4 regions of the Hymenobacter cellulosilyticus genome follow, and region 1 is predicted to be linked to each of the others. Evidence: riboswitches for the same ligand, from Rfam matches in the RefSeq annotation. Region 1 holds a riboswitch; each other region holds the start of a gene.
What was found. Region 1 has a riboswitch for S-adenosylmethionine ahead of MUN79_RS13090 (ATP-grasp domain-containing protein). Riboswitches for the same ligand answer to the same signal wherever they lie in the genome.
Positions count from the first base shown of each region.

Region 2: linked by a shared signal. The riboswitch ahead of MUN79_RS16610 (amino acid permease) and the one ahead of MUN79_RS13090 (ATP-grasp domain-containing protein) in region 1 are both predicted to bind S-adenosylmethionine.
Region 3: linked by a shared signal. The riboswitch ahead of MUN79_RS01030 (O-acetylhomoserine aminocarboxypropyltransferase/cysteine synthase family protein) and the one ahead of MUN79_RS13090 (ATP-grasp domain-containing protein) in region 1 are both predicted to bind S-adenosylmethionine.
Region 4: linked by a shared signal. The riboswitch ahead of MUN79_RS10550 (phosphoadenylyl-sulfate reductase) and the one ahead of MUN79_RS13090 (ATP-grasp domain-containing protein) in region 1 are both predicted to bind S-adenosylmethionine.

Region 1 covers NZ_CP095046.1:2,672,213-2,676,516, forward strand. Annotated here, with positions in the region: gene MUN79_RS13085 (LLM class flavin-dependent oxidoreductase) at 112-1,137, opposite strand; gene MUN79_RS13090 (ATP-grasp domain-containing protein) at 1,141-2,199, opposite strand; SAM riboswitch class I at 2,567-2,660, opposite strand; gene MUN79_RS13095 (hypothetical protein) at 2,842-3,840, opposite strand; gene MUN79_RS13100 (dicarboxylate/amino acid:cation symporter) at 3,905-4,304, opposite strand, start outside.
Region 2 covers NZ_CP095046.1:3,385,312-3,389,615, forward strand. Annotated here, with positions in the region: gene MUN79_RS16595 (hypothetical protein) at 9-791, shown strand; gene MUN79_RS16600 (EcsC family protein) at 859-1,584, shown strand; gene MUN79_RS16605 (TIGR02117 family protein) at 1,551-2,321, opposite strand; SAM riboswitch class I at 2,589-2,681, shown strand; partial or broken gene MUN79_RS16610 (amino acid permease) at 2,997-4,304, shown strand, end outside.
Region 3 covers NZ_CP095046.1:200,126-204,429, forward strand. Annotated here, with positions in the region: gene MUN79_RS01015 (erythromycin esterase family protein) at 1-555, opposite strand, end outside; gene MUN79_RS01020 (hypothetical protein) at 807-1,151, opposite strand; gene MUN79_RS01025 (LysM peptidoglycan-binding domain-containing protein) at 1,376-1,684, shown strand; SAM riboswitch class I at 1,860-1,972, shown strand; partial or broken gene MUN79_RS01030 (O-acetylhomoserine aminocarboxypropyltransferase/cysteine synthase family protein) at 2,354-3,737, shown strand; gene MUN79_RS01035 (homoserine O-acetyltransferase family protein) at 4,019-4,304, shown strand, end outside.
Region 4 covers NZ_CP095046.1:2,159,714-2,164,017, reverse strand. Annotated here, with positions in the region: gene pbpC (penicillin-binding protein 1C) at 1-2,049, shown strand, start outside; SAM riboswitch class I at 2,580-2,671, shown strand; partial or broken gene MUN79_RS10550 (phosphoadenylyl-sulfate reductase) at 2,956-3,716, shown strand; gene cysD (sulfate adenylyltransferase subunit CysD) at 3,779-4,304, shown strand, end outside.

The DNA of each region.
Region 1 (4,304 bases):
CATCTCTACCGCCACAGTAATCGGATTACTACAGCACGCGAGATGTCTCGCTCAGGCTCGACATGACGTTCTTAATGGAGTGGTCTTGATAGAGCGTTCCGGAAAACCAGCTTACGCCAGCACCTGAATCACGGCTTCCGAGAAACGCTCCATTTCCTCGAGTTGGGGGCTGCACTGGAGCAGGAACAGATCCACGCCCACGGCTTCGAAGGCGGCAATGCGCTCGGCTACCTGGTCGGGCGTGCCGGTCAGGCCGGAGCGCAGGCCCCGGTTCGACACGGAGTAGTCCTGCAGACTCACCTGGTTTTCGAGCTGGGTGCCGGCCAGCCACTGCTGGTAGTTTTTGTAGCCGGCGGCCGAGCCCTGCACGTTGGTAATGCGCTCCAGCTCCTTCTTGACCTCGGCATCGGTGTTGCGCACCACCGAGTAGGCCGCAACGCCGAACTTCATGGGCGGCAAGCCCAGCTTGTCGCGGCGCTGGCTCAAGTCCTGAATGCGGCGGCCGATGGCCTCAGGCTCGTCGCCGTGCATCACGTAGCCGTCGCACTGGGCCGCAATCATGTTTTTGGCCGCTTCCGACTCACCGCCGGCGTAGATAAACGGCCGGGGGCGCGACACGGGCTTGGGCTGCAGAATCGAGTCGGTGACCTTGTAGAACTTGCCTTCGAAGGTGAAGTGGTCCTGCTTCCACATGTTGTCCACCACGTGCAGCCACTCGGCGGTGCGGGCGTAGCGGTCGTCGTGCTGCTCGAAGTGCACACCGTACTTCTTGGCCTCATCCTGCCACCACGACGACACCACGTTCAGCGACAAGCGGCCGTTGCTGATGTGGTCGATGTTGGCGGCCTGCTTGGCCAGCAAAGCCGGCGAGTGAAACGTAGGCCGCACGGCCACCATCAACTCGATTTTCTTGGTCACGGCGGCCAGGGCGGCGGCCGTGCTCCAGGCATCCAGACTCGGGGCTTCCTCACCCTTGATGTCGTTCAGGTTCAGCTCGGCAATGAGCGACAGGTCGTAGCCCAAATCCTCACTGCGCTGGGCCAACGTCTTGACGTAGTCCCAGTCGGCGCGCATGTTCTCGTCTTCGACGTTGCGCAGCCACCCGCCAAAAACGGGCATCCAATATCCGTACCGCATGACTTAGTGAATAGAAGCCGCAACCGGCTGTTGAGCGTTTGAAACAGTAGTCTTGGCAACGGGCTGGGCAGCGGCAGTCGTCCCGATCTGGGTTTCCAGGTAGTCCACAAAGCGGGCGTAGGGGTCGAAGCCGACCACGTTCACGGCATCGGCCACGAAGTTGGACAGGGCGTTGATGTCGTAGAAAAGCACGTCGCCGGTCCGGTCGTCAATCAGGTACTCGATGCCGCCCACGTCGATTTTGGCGGCGGCCACGATGCGCTCCACGGCTTCGATTACCTCCGCTGGGGGCGTAAAGGCTTCCACCTGAATGCCCTTTTTGGGTGCTTCGGTCAGGCAGAACTCAGCCGACTGCTCCTCGGGAATCTGGCAGATTTCGGCCGGGCACAGGTTGAAGCTTTCCCCGGTCGTAAACACCTTCATGGCGTAGAGAAACTTGCCGTCGAGGGTTTCCACGCGGTGAATGTTACCACCGCGGGGCGTCACGTACTCCTGCACCAGGGCCGTCTGGTCGATGCCCAGATCAATCTGGTTGGCTTCGACGGCAGCGTGAATACCTTCAATCGTGTCGAAGCGGATAATGCCCGCGCCACTGCCGCCAATGTTGACTTTCACCACAATGGGGAACTGCAGTTGCTGGGCGGCGTCGGCAATGCGGGAGGCGTGGTTGACCACGAAGGACTTCGGATATTTCAAGCCCAGCGAGGCAAACAAGGAAAGCTGGCGGGCCTTGTTGGTTTCGATGGCCGTAGCGGCCGAGCCGTTGATAATACGGGTGCCGATACGCTCCAGGTGAGTGGCAAAACCGGCCGTGTGGAAGATGCCCTGGCCGTGGCCGCGCAGGTAGGCGGAAGAGCTCATCCGGTTCACAACCAGGGAGTAGCGGCTCTCCTGTTCGGCCGGGTCAAAGAGGTGGTGGGCCGCGTCAATTTTCTCGTAGGGCAGGCCCCGGCGGTCAAGCTCGGCAAACAGGGGCTTAAACCATTCGGGGTGCTCGTAATAAATGCCAATCGGCTTTTGGGGCTGGGCCATGGGGTTGTAATAGAAAAAGAAGTGTGACAAGGGAAGGGCCCGGCCGCAGTAGCGCGGCAGACGGGTAACAGCCGCCGACAGCTTAGCCGCTCTAAAGACGCTTAGCGCCGAAAACCCCACAGGCCAACCCGACAGACGCGCCGCAACGCAGCGGGAGCTGTTTGGTTAAAGCCAAGCAAGGCAGGGGACGCAGCAGGCTACAAGCCAGGGCGGCAAAGCAAAACCAACACAGCGGAAACTGGCTGGTCAGCCGGCAGGGGAGAAGTGGGCGTGACTAGCAACAACAGCCAGCGCCGGCCAGAGGCCAACAACAGACTGCGGCAGGAGCAGACTGGGGCTGGGCTACGAAAGCAGCGGAGAAGGCAGAAAAGTTGTTGGCAGTGTCCACGGCAACTTGTTTTTATATGGTCAGGACTTGGCACCGTTCCAGCTCATCACTGGGGGTTGCCGGCGTATCGTCGAGCCTGTCTCTCCACGCCTCTGTATAAAAACAATCCTTTGGTCAGAAAGAATTGACTCTGCAAAGGTAAGGCGATGCACGGCACAGTTACAATACCCCGGCCGGGCCCCGATTTTCCTGCCTTCTTAGCGCAGAGTAGCCTATAAACAGCAAAGCCCCGCAGAGGTTCCGCGGGGCTTTGCCGGATAACGTCAATGAGTGGCTTTCAGCCGCTAGGCGTCGGTTTTGGCTTTCACCTTCACTTTGTTCTTGCGGGCTTTGCGCGGGCCGTGCGCCACAGAAAAAGCCCTGGGCCTAGCTGCCAGCACTTGCTCGGCCGCCACGCGCTGCAGAGCCACGGCCTGTTCGGGCAATAGGCCCAGCGCGGCGGCGGCCTCTTCCCGAGAACCGAGGCGGCGCGGGTCATAGTCGGTGATTTCGCCGAACAATACGCAGGCACTCAGGTAGGCCCCGGCCGTGCCGGGGTGGTAGTTGTCTTCGCCCCACAGGTCGAGCTTGCCGGGTTCGGGCTGGTAGGGGTTGCGCTGGGCCACGCCGGTTTGCACGGCCCGCAGCCAGGCGTCGCCGGCCGGGGCCACGCCCGCAAACCGGCCATTAGCGCGGGCTGCTTCGTAATAGCCGCGGTGCAAGTCATGGGTCATCGAGTCGAGGGGCAGGCCGGAGTAGGCTTTGCCGGGTAGGTAGGTCTGGTCGGCCCGGGCCCAGGTCTGGTAGAAGTACAGCCGGGCCGCGGGGTTGGCCGTGTGCACGGCCTGCTCGATGCGGGTCGAATAGTCGCGGAACGTGCTGGGCCGGCCGCCGCGCCGGGTGGGCAGGGGCCACATGCTGTGCTCCTGCAGCACCACTGTGTGCCAGCGCGGCTGCTGCAGCGTGAGTTGGGCGCTGTCGTAGTGCAGCTTCAGCGACTCGCCGTTGATGCACTGAAAATGCACCTCATAGGGCAGGCCGGCCTGGTCGGCAAACTTCTTGAAAATAGCCGGAATTCCGCCCCATTCCCCGGTTTTCTGCTTCCCAACCCGCTCAATGGTAATAGCGCCCGAGTTGTAGCTGAATACCGGATTGTAGCGGCCGTGCAGAAAGCTGTTGCCCACAAACAGGATGGTTGTGGGAGCTGGTGCCCGCTGGGCCCGGCTGCCAACGGGGCCACCTAGCAGGAGTGTAAGCAGGAAAACAGCACGGAGCAGACGAAGCCGGGGCCAGGTACAAAGCATAGCAGAGACGACACACGGCGCAACAGGCCGCAACGGAAGCTGCAAAAGTACGGGTTTGCCGGTGCTACCCGCGCTGGTCAGCCGGCGCCGTGGTGTGCTGTGCTACCAGGTCCGACTCGGCCGGGGCCCCTGCACCCTGCAAAGCCAGCTGGTGGCGGGCTTCGTCGAATTCGCCCTCACTTTTGGCAATGACCAGGGTGGCTACCCCGTTGCCGATAACGTTGGTAATGGCCCGGGCTTCACTCATGAATCGGTCGACGCCCAGCAGCAGGGCCACGCCTTCCACCGGAATAACTTTGGTAGCCGCCAGCGTGGAGGCCAGCACGATAAAGCCCGACCCCGTGACGCCGGCCGCGCCCTTGCTGGTCAGCATCAGAATGCCAATCAAGGTCAGCTCCTGGGTGAGGGAAAGCTCGATGCCGAAGGCCTGGGCCAGAAAAATTGTGGCAATGCTGAGGTAGATG
Region 2 (4,304 bases), 710 kb from region 1:
GCGGGTTTATGTCCGGCAAAGGGCACGGCTCGGTGTCGTTTACCGGCACGGCCGAGCGTTACAAAAGCGTGTATCTGGTGCCCATAACGGTAGATGAGGTGCCCATTTTCCGGGAAATCCGGGTTTCGTCGGTGAGCGTGTACGCCAGCTACGGCATCAGCGACAAAATTGAAGCCATTGTCAGCCTGCCCTATATTCACTCCGAAGGCCGAGGCAACGGGCAGGGCTACACCAACAGCCGCAGCGGCTTCCAGGACGTTTCGGGCCTGCTTAAGTTTAAGGGCTATTCCACCACCATCGGCTACAGCGTGCTGGATTTACTCGGCGTGGTGGGCGTCACGACGCCGGCTAGCAACTATCAGTCGAACAAGGGCTTAGAGTACATTATTGCCATCGGCAACCGGGCTACCAAGTTCAACGCCCTGGGAGTGGCCCACCTGAAGACGCCCTCGGGCGTGTTTTTCACGGGCCAGGCCGGCTACAGCCGGCGCACCAACCGGGTTCCGAATGCCTTTCTGGCCGATGCCAAAGTGGGCTACGCGGGCCTGAAGCTCTACGCCGAAGCCTGGGCCTCGTTTCAGCAGTCCAGCCGCAAGGGTACCGATATTCTACAGCCCGGCTTCGATTTGTACTTCCCCGCTACCCGCGTCAACTTCACCCGCATCGGGGCCAGCGTATTCCGGCCCCTGACCAAGGGCGTGGGCGTGGTGCTGGGGGCCAGCCAGTACGTGTCAGGCCGCAACCTGGGCAAGTCGACGGGCGTGTCGCTGGGAGTGTCATACAACTACTAGGCGCCTCGCCCGCTCACGCTGCATTGTTCTGCGCGGCGCAATCCTGCGCGCTTTTCTATCTTGGGCCATGAGTCCTTATGAAGAACTGGCCCGGCAGGAGCTGCGGGCGTGGCAGCAGCAGATGCAGCGTACTCCGTCGTACCTGAACCGCTTTGCCCGGCAGTTGCAGCGCCGGCTCAATAATCTGCTGCCCGAAAAGGTGCATCAGGCCATAACGGCGGCCATCCGGCAGATGGTAAGCGGCGTATTGCTGGGCTCCCGCTACACGACCCGCCGGCCCCTGCAGGAAGGCAGCCTGGAGGAACGTGAGGAGGCCGTGCGCGGCCACCTGAAGTACTACCGCACCACGGCCGCCGCCGAGGGCGCCGTAACCGGGGCCGGCGGCATCCTGCTGGGGCTGGCCGATTTTCCTCTGCTGCTGGGCATCAAGCTCAAGTTTCTGTTCGAGGTGGCGGCCCTCTACGGCTTCGATGCCCACGACTACACCGAGCGGCTGTATTTGCTGCACGTGTTTCAGCTGGCCTTTTCCTCCCAGCACAGCCGCAACGAGGTGTACCGCCGGGTGGCTGACTGGGACGCCTACCGCCAGACCCTACCCACCGACCCGCAGACCTTCGACTGGCGCACGTTTCAGCAGGAGTACCGCGACTATATCGACCTGGCCAAGCTGGCTCAGCTCGTGCCCGTCATTGGGGCGGCGGTGGGGGCCGTGGCCAACTACCGGCTCATGGACCAGCTTAGCGCCACGGCCATGAACTGCTACCGGCTGCGCTTGGGTCTGGCCGCGTCGTAACTGTGCCAGGCCACCGACTTGGCGGCTTCCCGCACCACGTTGGGACCTTTGCGGCGGTACTGGTAGAAAATTCCTGAGTCGAAGGCCGTCCAGAAGCAGGCTTTCTGCCCGCAGTATTTCAAGCCGTTATTCGCCCAGGTGTTGCAGGTATACAGGAAGCTGTAGGTGCGCTTGGCCTCATAAAATGCGTCGTGCTGCCCGTAGCTGTGGTTCTGAATGTGGAAGGGCCGGCCCTGGGCGTCGTAGTCGAAGCTGGCTTTGATGTACTCAATCAGGCGCTGGTACTCGGCCTGGCTGATGCGGATTTTTACGCAGCTTTCCGACTCCCGCATGGTCTGGTGGAAGGTAACGTGCATGGCCGAGGAGCTCAGATGGAACATGGCCTTGAAGGCGGTGCTGGGTTTGAGCTCGGCCCAGGTAGGCGTGTCCAGGTAAAAGCCCTTGTCGCCCCAGCCGAAGCCCACGTACTGGGCCGAGGCGTCGCGGGCCGGCGTGTTTTCGAAGGGCACCAGCGTGGTCCAGTCGATGTAGGCGGTGCGCACCGGCGTCACGATATCGGTGTGCACGCCGTTGGAGAGGATGTAGATATCCACGTCCTCGGTGCGGTCGGCGTCCTGGGTGTTGACCGGAATGCGGGACAAGGCAAAGGACGAGGCCACGTACAGGCCGGCAATGCCCACGAGGGAACCAAGGGTGTAGCCGGTAATTTTCAGGGCGGTTTTTACTCCTGGATGCATAGGGTGGAGGTGGGCCGGCAGCGGCTAAAGATGCTGAAGAAGCCGGGTTAGGTTGCTGGGGTGAGTTCTGCCGCCCGCAGCGGGGGGCAAAATGGTGGTGCTGGCACCTACTGCTTTTTCGGGCATTAGGTTAAGCTGCCGGACCTTTTTGCCCCGGCTAAGGTAATAGCCCGGTAAGCCCCGCGGGGGAATTTCGGCGCGGCGGTTGCAAATCCGGGCCGGGCTAGGCTACCTTTGCGCCATCAATTCTTTCTGCCCAAAGGATTGTTTTTATACAGAGGCGCTGAGAGACAGGCTCTTTGACGCGCCGGCAACCCCCGCAGCTTCGCGGAACGGTGCCAATTCCTGCCCATATAAAAACAAGTTGCCGTGGATTGCTTCCCTAGCCTGCCCGTTTTCGTTTCCGTTGCTACCGTGCCCGCGCCTCCCGTTGGGGCCCGGCACGCTGTAAGCGGGTGTTGTTGCTGTTGCTGAAGCACCGGGCGCTAGCCCCTGCGGCCCCCGTGCCGCCCGGCCCTCGTCTGGGCCGACCACCTCTTTCCTGACTTTCTCTTTTCCGGTTGCGGCCGGGCCCGGCGCCTTTGCGCGGGCCTCGCGCTGTTGCAGCAGCCAAGCTGCCGCAGCCGGAACCCTTTTCACTTCTGAGCGGGCCGCGGCGCGTTCCTATCCCTGGTTATGTTAAAAAAATCACTGGAGCTGCTTCGCTTGGAAGCAGCCGAAACGGGGGCCGGCACCCTGAAGCGCAGCCTGGGCGGCTTCAGCCTGGTAGCCATCGGCATCGGCGTTATCATCGGGGCGGGCTTGTTCTCGCTCACCGGCATTGCGGCGGCCAACAACGCCGGCCCGGCCGTAACCTTGTCTTTTCTGGTGGCGGCCGTGGGCTGCGCCTTCTCAGCCTTGTGCTACGCCGAGTTTGCCGCCATGGTGCCCGTGGCCGGCTCGGCCTACACGTATTCCTACGCCACTATGGGCGAGCTGTTTGCCTGGATTATTGGCTGGGATTTGATTCTGGAGTACTCGGTGGGGCCGCTGCGGTGGCCATCAGCTGGTCGCAGTATCTGGTCAAGGTGCTCGACAACTTCAACCTGCACATTCCGCCCCAGCTGGTAATGTCGCCCTTCGAAACGGCCAAGCTGGCCGACGGCGGCACCGTGTCGGGCCTCGTGAACGTACCGGCCATGCTTATCGTGCTGGCCATTACGGCCATCATCATCCGGGGCACCTCGGGCTCGGCCTGGTTTAATGCCCTGGTCGTGACGCTGAAGGTGGCCGTGGTGCTCGTGTTCATTGCCCTGGGCTGGCAATACATTGATCCGGCCAACTACCAGCCCTACATTCCGGAGAATACCGGCACGTTTGGCGAGTTTGGCTGGAGCGGCATCCTGCGCGGGGCCGGGGTGGTGTTTTTCGTTTTCATTGGCTTCGATATTGTGGCTACCATGGCCCAGGAAACCAAGAATCCGCAGCGCAACATGCCCATCGGCATCATCGGCTCCTTGCTGGTGTGCACCGTGCTCTTCATTCTCTTCGGCCACGTGCTGACGGGCGTAGCCAACTATAAGGAGTTCAAGGACAGTGCCGCGCCCGTAGCCATTGCCATTGAGAAAACGCCCTACGGCTGGCTTTCTTCGGCCATCATCATTGCCATTCTCATCGGCTACACCTCCGTTATCCTGGTGGATTTGATGGGGCAGAGCCGGGTGTTTTTCTCCATGTCCAAGGACGGGCTCCTGCCCAAGGTGTTTTCCGAAGTACACCCCGTATTCAGCACCCCGCACAAGTCTAACTTGCTGTTGGGGCCTTTATCAGTTTGTTTGCCGGCTTTGTGCCCATCTCGGTGGTCGGCGAAATGACTAGCATCGGCACCCTGCTGGCCTTCGTGATGGTGTGCCTGGGCGTGCTCATTATGCGCAAGAAGGAGCCCAACGCCCCCGCGGCTTCCGCACTCCTTGGGTGCCGGTAGTGCCCATACTCGGCATCCTT
Region 3 (4,304 bases), 2.5 Mb from region 1:
CAGGCACTCCTCCAGGTAATCATAGGCCAGTTCGTTGCCTCCTTTCTCGGGTTTGAGCAGTGCTTCCAACTCCTCTATCTGGCTTTCCTGGTAGGCCCCGCTGAGCTGATAATCGAAGCCGGCCACGCGCAGCCGACCTTTGCCCAGCAGCGGTAGCACCGCCTGAAATTCCTGGGTGCCCGTCCAGACGCCGAATACGCTAGACTCAATAGCTTCCCGTACCGCTGCGCCGCCCGTAATCTGGCGCTGGGCCATATCCAGCTCATAAAAGCCGCTTTCGAAAGCTACGGTGGTAAAGCCCAGGCGCTGCTGCAAAAAGCGTATCAGCCGGATTTTAGCCTCGGTTACGTTGCCTTCCCCGTGGGTTGGCTCCCCCAGCATGACGACTTGGGCCGGACCAATTTCCCGTACTAAGAATTCCAGGTCGGCAAAGCTGGTATCAGCTGGGTTAATACTACGAATAGGGTGCGCCAACAAGGAGGGTTGGGCCTGAGCAACAGAAACCACCGCCGCATACAGCAGACCAACGGCTAACCAGCGAAGGATAGAAAACATGACTATAGACAAGCGACGCAAAGAGTATATAGCGCTAATCTAATAGGTTTTAGTAAGCTCCTGCCCTCACTAAGCAGGATCAGGTAGGTAGAGCCGCAGACTCACAATACTATTTGACGCACGAAAAAGGCCGCTTCCTGGAGCAGGAAGCGGCCTTTTGACAATTGGCGGAACGAAAAACTATTCCTTTTCGAGGCGCAGCTCAGCACCTTCGGGGCTTTTCATGGTGAGCTTGTCGTCGGTCAGGGTTACTACGTCGAAGCTGTTGCTGGTAGCGGCACCGTCGGGGTCAGCGTGATTTTCTTGCCGGGCTGGTCGAAGGTATACTTACCGTTTACGGCTCCGGCCGGCGAAGTCATATTGTACTGGCCGTTGGCGAAAAACGTGATACGCTCGTCCTCCTGGGTGTCGGTCTGCTTTACCTTGTCGCCGCCGGCGCTGAGCTCTTTATCGGTTTTCCAGACTTTGCTCTCGGTACCGTAGAGCATATTGACGCCTTCAACTTTGCCTTCCTTGCTACCACAGGCAGACAGGAACAGAACAGTCAGCATCATCAGGCTGGCGAGCAGGCGAAAGGAAGTGGGGAGAGTTTTCATGGTGGAAAAGGGTTTGGAGAAGGGATTAAAACGACAGCGCCGGCTCGCCAAATAGCGGCTAGCGTTGCGGTTCTTACGGGGCAAAATCCAAAGAGTTAGGGCCGGCAGCGTTGGGCTTGGCGGGCCACAACCAATTTACCCTGAGGGCGTACTAAGCCCTGATACCGTGGCCGTCAGGCACATGCGGTAGCGTCTACTCCCCTCACCTTAACCGACACATAACCATGGGACTGTTCGATTTCCTCAGCAATAAAGGCGAAGAAAAACCGGTTCAGCCAGCGGCCAAGCCCGCCGCCGGAGCCACCGATTTTTTCGGAAATAATAACGCCGCTGCGGCCCCCGCAGCGCAACCTACCGCCGCAAAAGGCGACTCTTATACTGTGGTAAGCGGCGATTCGCTCTCGAAGATTGCCAAGCACCACTACGGTGACGCCTCCAAGTGGCACCAGATTTACGAAGCAAATAAAGCCATTATTGGCGCTAACCCCGACCATATCGAAGTGGGTCAGCAGCTAACGTTACCTACCCTTTAGGTCCTTTTTTGCAGAAAAAGGTTGGAAACGCCGTCCGAGCTTCGGGCGGCGTTTTTTTCGTCCATTTTCTGGAAAAAATAAAAAACTTTCCCCGGAATTTGGTCTTTTCAATTCCAGGTGTACATTTGCAGTCACCAACCCGGTACTCTCCCAGAACGATGGGACAGTTTGAAAGAATTTATACAGAAGCGGCGAGAGAACAGGCTCCCTGACCCGCTGGCAACCTTCATCTGATGAAAGGTGCCAATTCCTGCCCGCATGGCGTAAGGCCTGCGGGAGCTATAAGTCGAGTACCATGGAAAACAACCCTGCTTCCGCTTTCTTTACCCCGTCCGCGTCAGCCGCCTCCGTGCCGGCTGCTTCGCCGATGGGTTTGCGCATTTCTGCCCCTGGGTTTTCGGCCCGGCTGGCCGAACGAATGCGAATGTGCTGTTGGACCACGTGTTGTTGCTGTTGCTAGCCCCTGAGCGCCTAGCTTCTCCCCTCCCCTCCTTTTTTAGGCTTCCCCACCGCTTGCGGCCCTTGCGGGCCCGCTTCGTCGCAGGGTTTGGCCTGGCTCCGTTGCAGCCTTTTGCGGGCTCCGGATGTATTCCTGGTTGCCGTCGCCATGACCTCAACCAGCTGACAATCTGAAACTTCATTCCAAAGACTTTCTAACTCAGCCTTATCATGTCCACGCAAGCCCTGCAATTCGAGACCCTGCAACTCCACGCCGGCCAGCAGCCCGACCCGTAACCGGAGCCCGCGCCGTGCCGCTCTACCAAACGACTTCGTACGTGTTCAAAAACGCTGAGCACGGGGCCAACCTGTTTGCCCTGAAGGAGTTTGGCAACATCTACACCCGGCTGATGAACCCCACCACCGACGTGTTTGAGCAGCGCGTAGCAGCTTTGGAAGGCGGCGTGGCAGCTTTGGCTACGGGCTCGGGCAGGCTGCCCAGTTTATTGCCCTAAACAACATTCTGCAGGCCGGCGACAATTTCGTGAGCAGCTCCCACCTGTATGGTGGTACTTATAACCAGTTTAAAGTGGCCTTCAAGCGCCTGGGCATCGAAGTGCGCTTTGCCGACGGCGACAACCCAGCCTCGTTTGAAGACCTGATTGACGAGAAGACTAAGGCTATCTACCTCGAAACCATCGGTAACCCCAGCTTCAGTGTACCGGACTTTGAGCGAATTGCTGCCATTGCCGAAAAGCACGATTTGCCGCTGGTAGTGGACAATACGTTTGGGGCGGGTGGCTACCTGTTTCGCCCCCTGGAGCACGGCGCCCACATCGTGGTTGAGTCGGCCACGAAGTGGATTGGCGGGCACGGCACCAGCATCGGCGGCGTGATTGTGGACGGTGGCAAGTATGACTTCGGCAACGGCAAGTTTCCGCAGTTTACGGAGCCATCCGAAGGATACCACGGCCTCATTTTCAATGACGTATTCGGCAAGAACGGACCGTTTGGCAACATCGCCTTTATCATCCGGGCCCGGGTAGAAGGCCTGCGCGACTTTGGCCCGGCCATCAGCCCCTTCAACTCCTGGCAGCTGCTCATCGGCCTCGAAACCCTGAGTTTGAGGGTAGACCGCACCGTGGAAAACGCCCTGCGCATTGCCACCTGGCTCGAGCAGCACCCACAGGTAGAGAGTGTAAATTATCCGGGGTTGAAAAGCAGCCCTTACCATGCTTTGGCCCAGAAATACCTCAAGCGCGGCTACGGCGGCGTGCTGACCTTCAGCATCAAAGGCAGCAAGGAAACAGCCACGCAGTTTATCGACAACCTGAAGCTGGTAAGCCACCTGGCTAACGTGGGCGACGCCAAGACGCTGATTATTCAGCCCTCGGCCACCACCCACCAGCAGCTTTCGGAAGAAGAGCAGCGCGCCGCCGGCGTGACGCCGACTTCCCTGCGCCTGTCGGTAGGCATTGAACATTTCGAAGATATCCGCGCGGATCTGGCTCAGGCCTTCGACGCCGTGCGCAACGCTGCTCCCACGACCTCCGACGAGGAGGAAGATGCGGTGGTGCAGCCTGAAGTAGAACACGCTGCCCCGCTGGAGGTCTAAAGTAGAGAGGAGACGGGGTGGGAATTGAGAGTGACCACCCGTTTCAGCTACGGCAGCGCCGTGAATGGCAGGATGAGGAGTTGTGAGAGAGGAATCATCCTGACCATTCCGCAATAGCCCGGGTTGAGCCGGCCTCGGTCCAGATTACCTTCATTGGGTGGGACTGATGCAAGAGGACCAACCGGCTCAGCCCGCGCGCTATTGTATTGCTATTCAAGCTTACCGCTTCCGGCGGCAGGCTTCCCAACCCGACCTATTGCATCATGAATCAGCCTCGGCTTTTGAACCTTCCGGCGGGACTCGTGCTCGAAAGTGGCGCGACGCTGGCTCCGGTGCAGATAGCCTACCACACTTTCGGCACCCTGAATGAGGCCCGCGACAACGTAGTATGGGTGTGCCACGCCCTGACGGCCAACGCTGACGTGCTCAGCTGGTGGAATGGCCTGTTTGGCCCAGGCTGCTACTTCGACCCAGCCGACTGGTTAATCGTGTGCGCCAACATCCTGGGCTCGTGCTACGGCAGTACCGGTCCGCTCACGCCCGTAGGAGACGCTGCTGAGCCCTTGT
Region 4 (4,304 bases), 510 kb from region 1:
CCATTGGCCTTGGTGCAGGCTGCCGGGCGCAACCTCTTTGGCCGGGGCCGGACCACTGGGGCCAGCACCATTACCATGCAGGTGGCCCGCCTGCTGGAGCCCAAGGAGCGGACCGTGGGCAACAAGCTGCTAGAAATGCTGCGGGCCTTGCAGCTGGAAGCCCACTACAGCAAGGCCGAGATTCTGCAACTCTACCTGAACCTGGTGCCCTACGGCGGCAACGTGGAAGGCGTGAAGTCGGCGGCCCTGATCTACTTCCAGCAGCCCCCCGACTACCTGTCTCTGGCCCAGACCGTGACCCTGGCCATCATTCCCAACCGCCCCCGGGGCTTGGTACTGGGCCAGAACAACGACGCCATCCGGCAGGAACGCAATCGGTGGCTGCGCCGCTTTCAGCAGCAGGGGTTGTTTCCGAACCAGGATATTGAGGATGCCCTGCTGGAGCCACTCGACGTGCAGCGTCACGCGGCCCCCACGCTGGCGCCCCACCTGGCGCGGCGGCTGGTGCGGCAGTTTCCGGGCCGGGCCAGCGTGGCTTCTACTTTGCAGCGCGGCAAGCAAGCCAAGGCCGAAGATTTGACCCGCAACTACGTGCGCCGCCTGCACGAGTTGGGCATTACCAACGCGGCCGTGCTGGTCGTCAACAACCGCACCCGGGCCGTAGAGGCTTACGTGGGCTCAGCCGATTTTCGGGATGCCCTCAACAAGGGTCAGAACGACGGCGTGCAGGCCGTCCGCTCACCGGGCAGCACGCTTAAGCCGTTTCTCTACGCCCTGGCCCTGGACAAAGGCTTGGTGACGCCCAAGCTGCTGCTGCCCGATGTGCCCACCAACTTTGGCGGCTACCAGCCCGAAAACTTTGACAAGCGCTGCAGCGGCGAAGTACCCCTGGACCGCGCGCTGGCGTATTCACTCAACATTCCGGCCGTGCGCGTCCTCTCCGACCTGGGCGTGCCTACCTTCACCACCCAGTTGCGGGCGGCCGGCTTCCGCACCGTGGCCCAGCGCGCCCCCCACCTGGGTTTGAGCACGATTCTGGGCGGCTGCGGGGCCACGCTCGAAGAGCTGACCAACCTCTACGTAACCCTGGCCAACGGCGGCAACTACCAGCCCCTGCAGTGGCAACACCATGAAGCTAAGCAAAGGCCGGCAGCACCCGGCACGGCGCTTTTCTCCGACGGCGCAGCTTTCCTCATCACCGACATCCTGGCCCAGCTCACCCGCCCCGACTTGCCGGTGGGCTACGAAACCAGCATCCGGCTGCCCAAGATTGCCTGGAAAACGGGCACCAGCTACGGCCGCCGCGACGCCTGGAGCATAGGCTACAACAAGGAATACACCATCGGAGTGTGGGTCGGCAACTTTAGCGGGCAGGGCAGCCCCGCCCTTACCGGCTCCGACATTGCCACGCCCCTGCTCTTCGACCTCTTCAATACGCTGGCCTATAACTCGCCCAACAACTGGTTTCAGCCGCCCGCCAGCCTCGATTTTCGTCTGGTATGTGCCGAAACCGGCCGGCCGCCGGGTGAGAACTGCCCCAACCAGCTTATCGACTACTTCCTGCCCGGCGTGTCGTCGGGGTTGCGCTGCCAGCACCAGAAGGAGGTGCTGCTCTCGGCCGACGCGCGGTATGCCTACTGCCGGGCCTGCGCCCCGGCCACGGGCTACCGGCGGGAAATGTACCCGAATCTGCTGCCCGAAGTAGCCGCTTTCCGCGAGGCCCAGGGCATTCCGTACCGGCGCCGGCCGCCCCACAATCCCGGCTGCCAGCTTGTGCGCGGGGGCCGCGAAAAGGCGCCCAGCATCATCTCCCCGCTGGCTAATACCGAGTACGTGCTCAACAAAGGCGAGCAGCAGCAACTGCTTTTGAGCTGCACCACCGACAACGAGGTGCGGCAGGTGTCGTGGTACATCAACGACCAGTTTTTGCGCACTGCACCGGCCACCGAGCGGGTATTTTTCCGCCCGCCAGCCGGGGCCCTCAAGATTTCCTGCGCCGATGACCACGGCCGCAACACCGACATCCGCATTGTGGTCAACGAGCTGTAAGCGGGCAGAAAAAGATAAGTAGCCTCCTCGATGGGCCGGCTTTGCTCAAGCTGAGGCCGGACCGAAAATGCGGTTTCCGTAGTGTCACTGAATGGACCGCTCGACTGGTTTTTTGGCTGGCAGCAGCACAGGGTGCTTCTGATTCTACAATTCTTTATTCCTTGGCTTACGGCAGTACGCGGGGTATTTTATTGTCCACAGTTTACTGCCAATTACCTCGCTGCCAGGATAGGGCTCTACTGCCCACAGGTATGATTCACCTTACCTGAAATAACGCCAAACAGGCCACTACTAGGTTTAAACACAGTAAATCGGCAGAAATTTATAGCCAAATGATATGCTCGTTATTACTTTAAGTAATACACGTAATTTATACTAACACCCGTGTGTACTTCTATCTAATAGCCTATAAAATAGTCCATTACCTGCGTTATTTTCGAGACAATAACACTTCTCCGCGTTATAACTTGCAATTATAAAATTCATGCTATTACCTTTGTACTACCAATTCTTTACCCATCAAAGGATTGTTTTTATACAGAGGCGTGGAGAGACAGGCTCAACGAAGCGCCGGCAACCATCCGCAAATGCGGAACGGTGCCAAGTCCTGACCATATAAAAACAACAACGTCGTGAAAACCTTGTCCAACGCCCGCACTATTTCGCCCACCTCCGCTGCCCTACAGCATGGATGTTGTGGCATGATGTGCTGTCGGTGTTGTTAGCCGGTCACGCCCTTTGCTTTTCCTGCCCGTGCCCCACGCTCCGCTAAGCTGAGCTGTTTTCGCACAACCCTTTTCTCGACTACCGCAGGCTAGTCTGCCTGGATTGGCACAACCCATTTGTGCGCCGGGTGCCCCGAAAGCCGGTAATTCCGCTCCGGAAAAGCCATATTCTCTTCGCATCATGCAAGTAGCCTCAGAGGCGCTGGTTTCGAGCCTGCGCCAGCAGCTCGCCGGGCGTTCTGCCCTAGAAATACTCTCGGAAGCTGCCGCGCAGTTTCCCGGCCAGGCCATTTTCTCGACCTCCTTCGGCCTCGAAGACCAGATCATTACCCACCTGATTTTCGAGCACAATCTGCCCATCAAGGTCTTTACGCTCGATACGGCCCGCAACTTCCAGGAAACCTATTCCACCTGGAATAAGACGCTGCTGCGCTACGGCAAGACCATTGAGCCCTACTTCCCCAGCAGTCGGCCGTTGAGCAACTGCTGCTTGAAAAAGGCCCCAACAGCTTCTACGAAAGCGTGGAAAACCGCAAGGAGTGCTGCGGCATCCGCAAGGTGGAGCCTCTGCGGCGCGCTTTGCTGGGCCAGCAGGCTTGGTTTACCGGCATCCGGGCCGAACAGTCGGCTAACCGGCAGGACATGCACGCGGTGGAGTGGGACGGCGGCCACCAGCTTATCAAGTTTCACCCGCTCTTCGACTGGACCTTTGAGCAGTGCTGGGACTTTGTGCACAAGCACAGCATTCCCTTCAACCCGCTGCACCAGCAAGGCTTCGTGAGCATCGGGTGCGCGCCCTGCACCCGGGCCATCAAGGCCGGGGAGGATTTCCGGGCCGGGCGCTGGTGGTGGGAAGACCAGTCGGCCAAGGAGTGCGGCCTGCACAGCACCCACAACGGCCCCGACCCGGTGGTGGAGCCGGTCAACGCTTCGACTCTGTAACGACTATCCATTCATACATCAGCGGGCAATCGGGCCTGCCGCGGCACTTTAGATTCTCTAGTATGAGTACCCCTCACTTCGATTACCTTGACCGGCTGGAAGCCGAAGCCATTCACATTCTGCGGGAAGTAGCAGGCCAGTTTGAGCGGCCGGCTTTGCTGTTCTCGGGCGGCAAAGACTCGATTGTGCTCACGCGTCTGGCCGAAAAAGCCTTCCGCCCCGGACGTTTCCCATTCCCGCTGGTGCACGTCGATACCGGCCACAACTTCCCCGAAGTGCTTAAGTTTCGCGACGAGCTGGCCGCTGAGCTGGGCGAAAAGCTCATCGTGCGCAGCGTGGAAGACACCATTAAGCGGCAGCGCCTGCGCGAGCCGGGCGGCAAGTTTCCGAGCCGCAACCCGCTGCAGACTTACACCCTGCTCGAAACCATTGAGGAGTTTCAGTTCGATGCCTGCATCGGGGGAGCCCGGCGCGACGAAGAAAAGGCCCGGGCCAAGGAGCGCATCTTCTCGGTGCGCGACGAATTCGGCCAGTGGGACCCCAAGCGCCAGCGCCCCGAGCTCTGGAACGTGTACAACGGCCGGATTC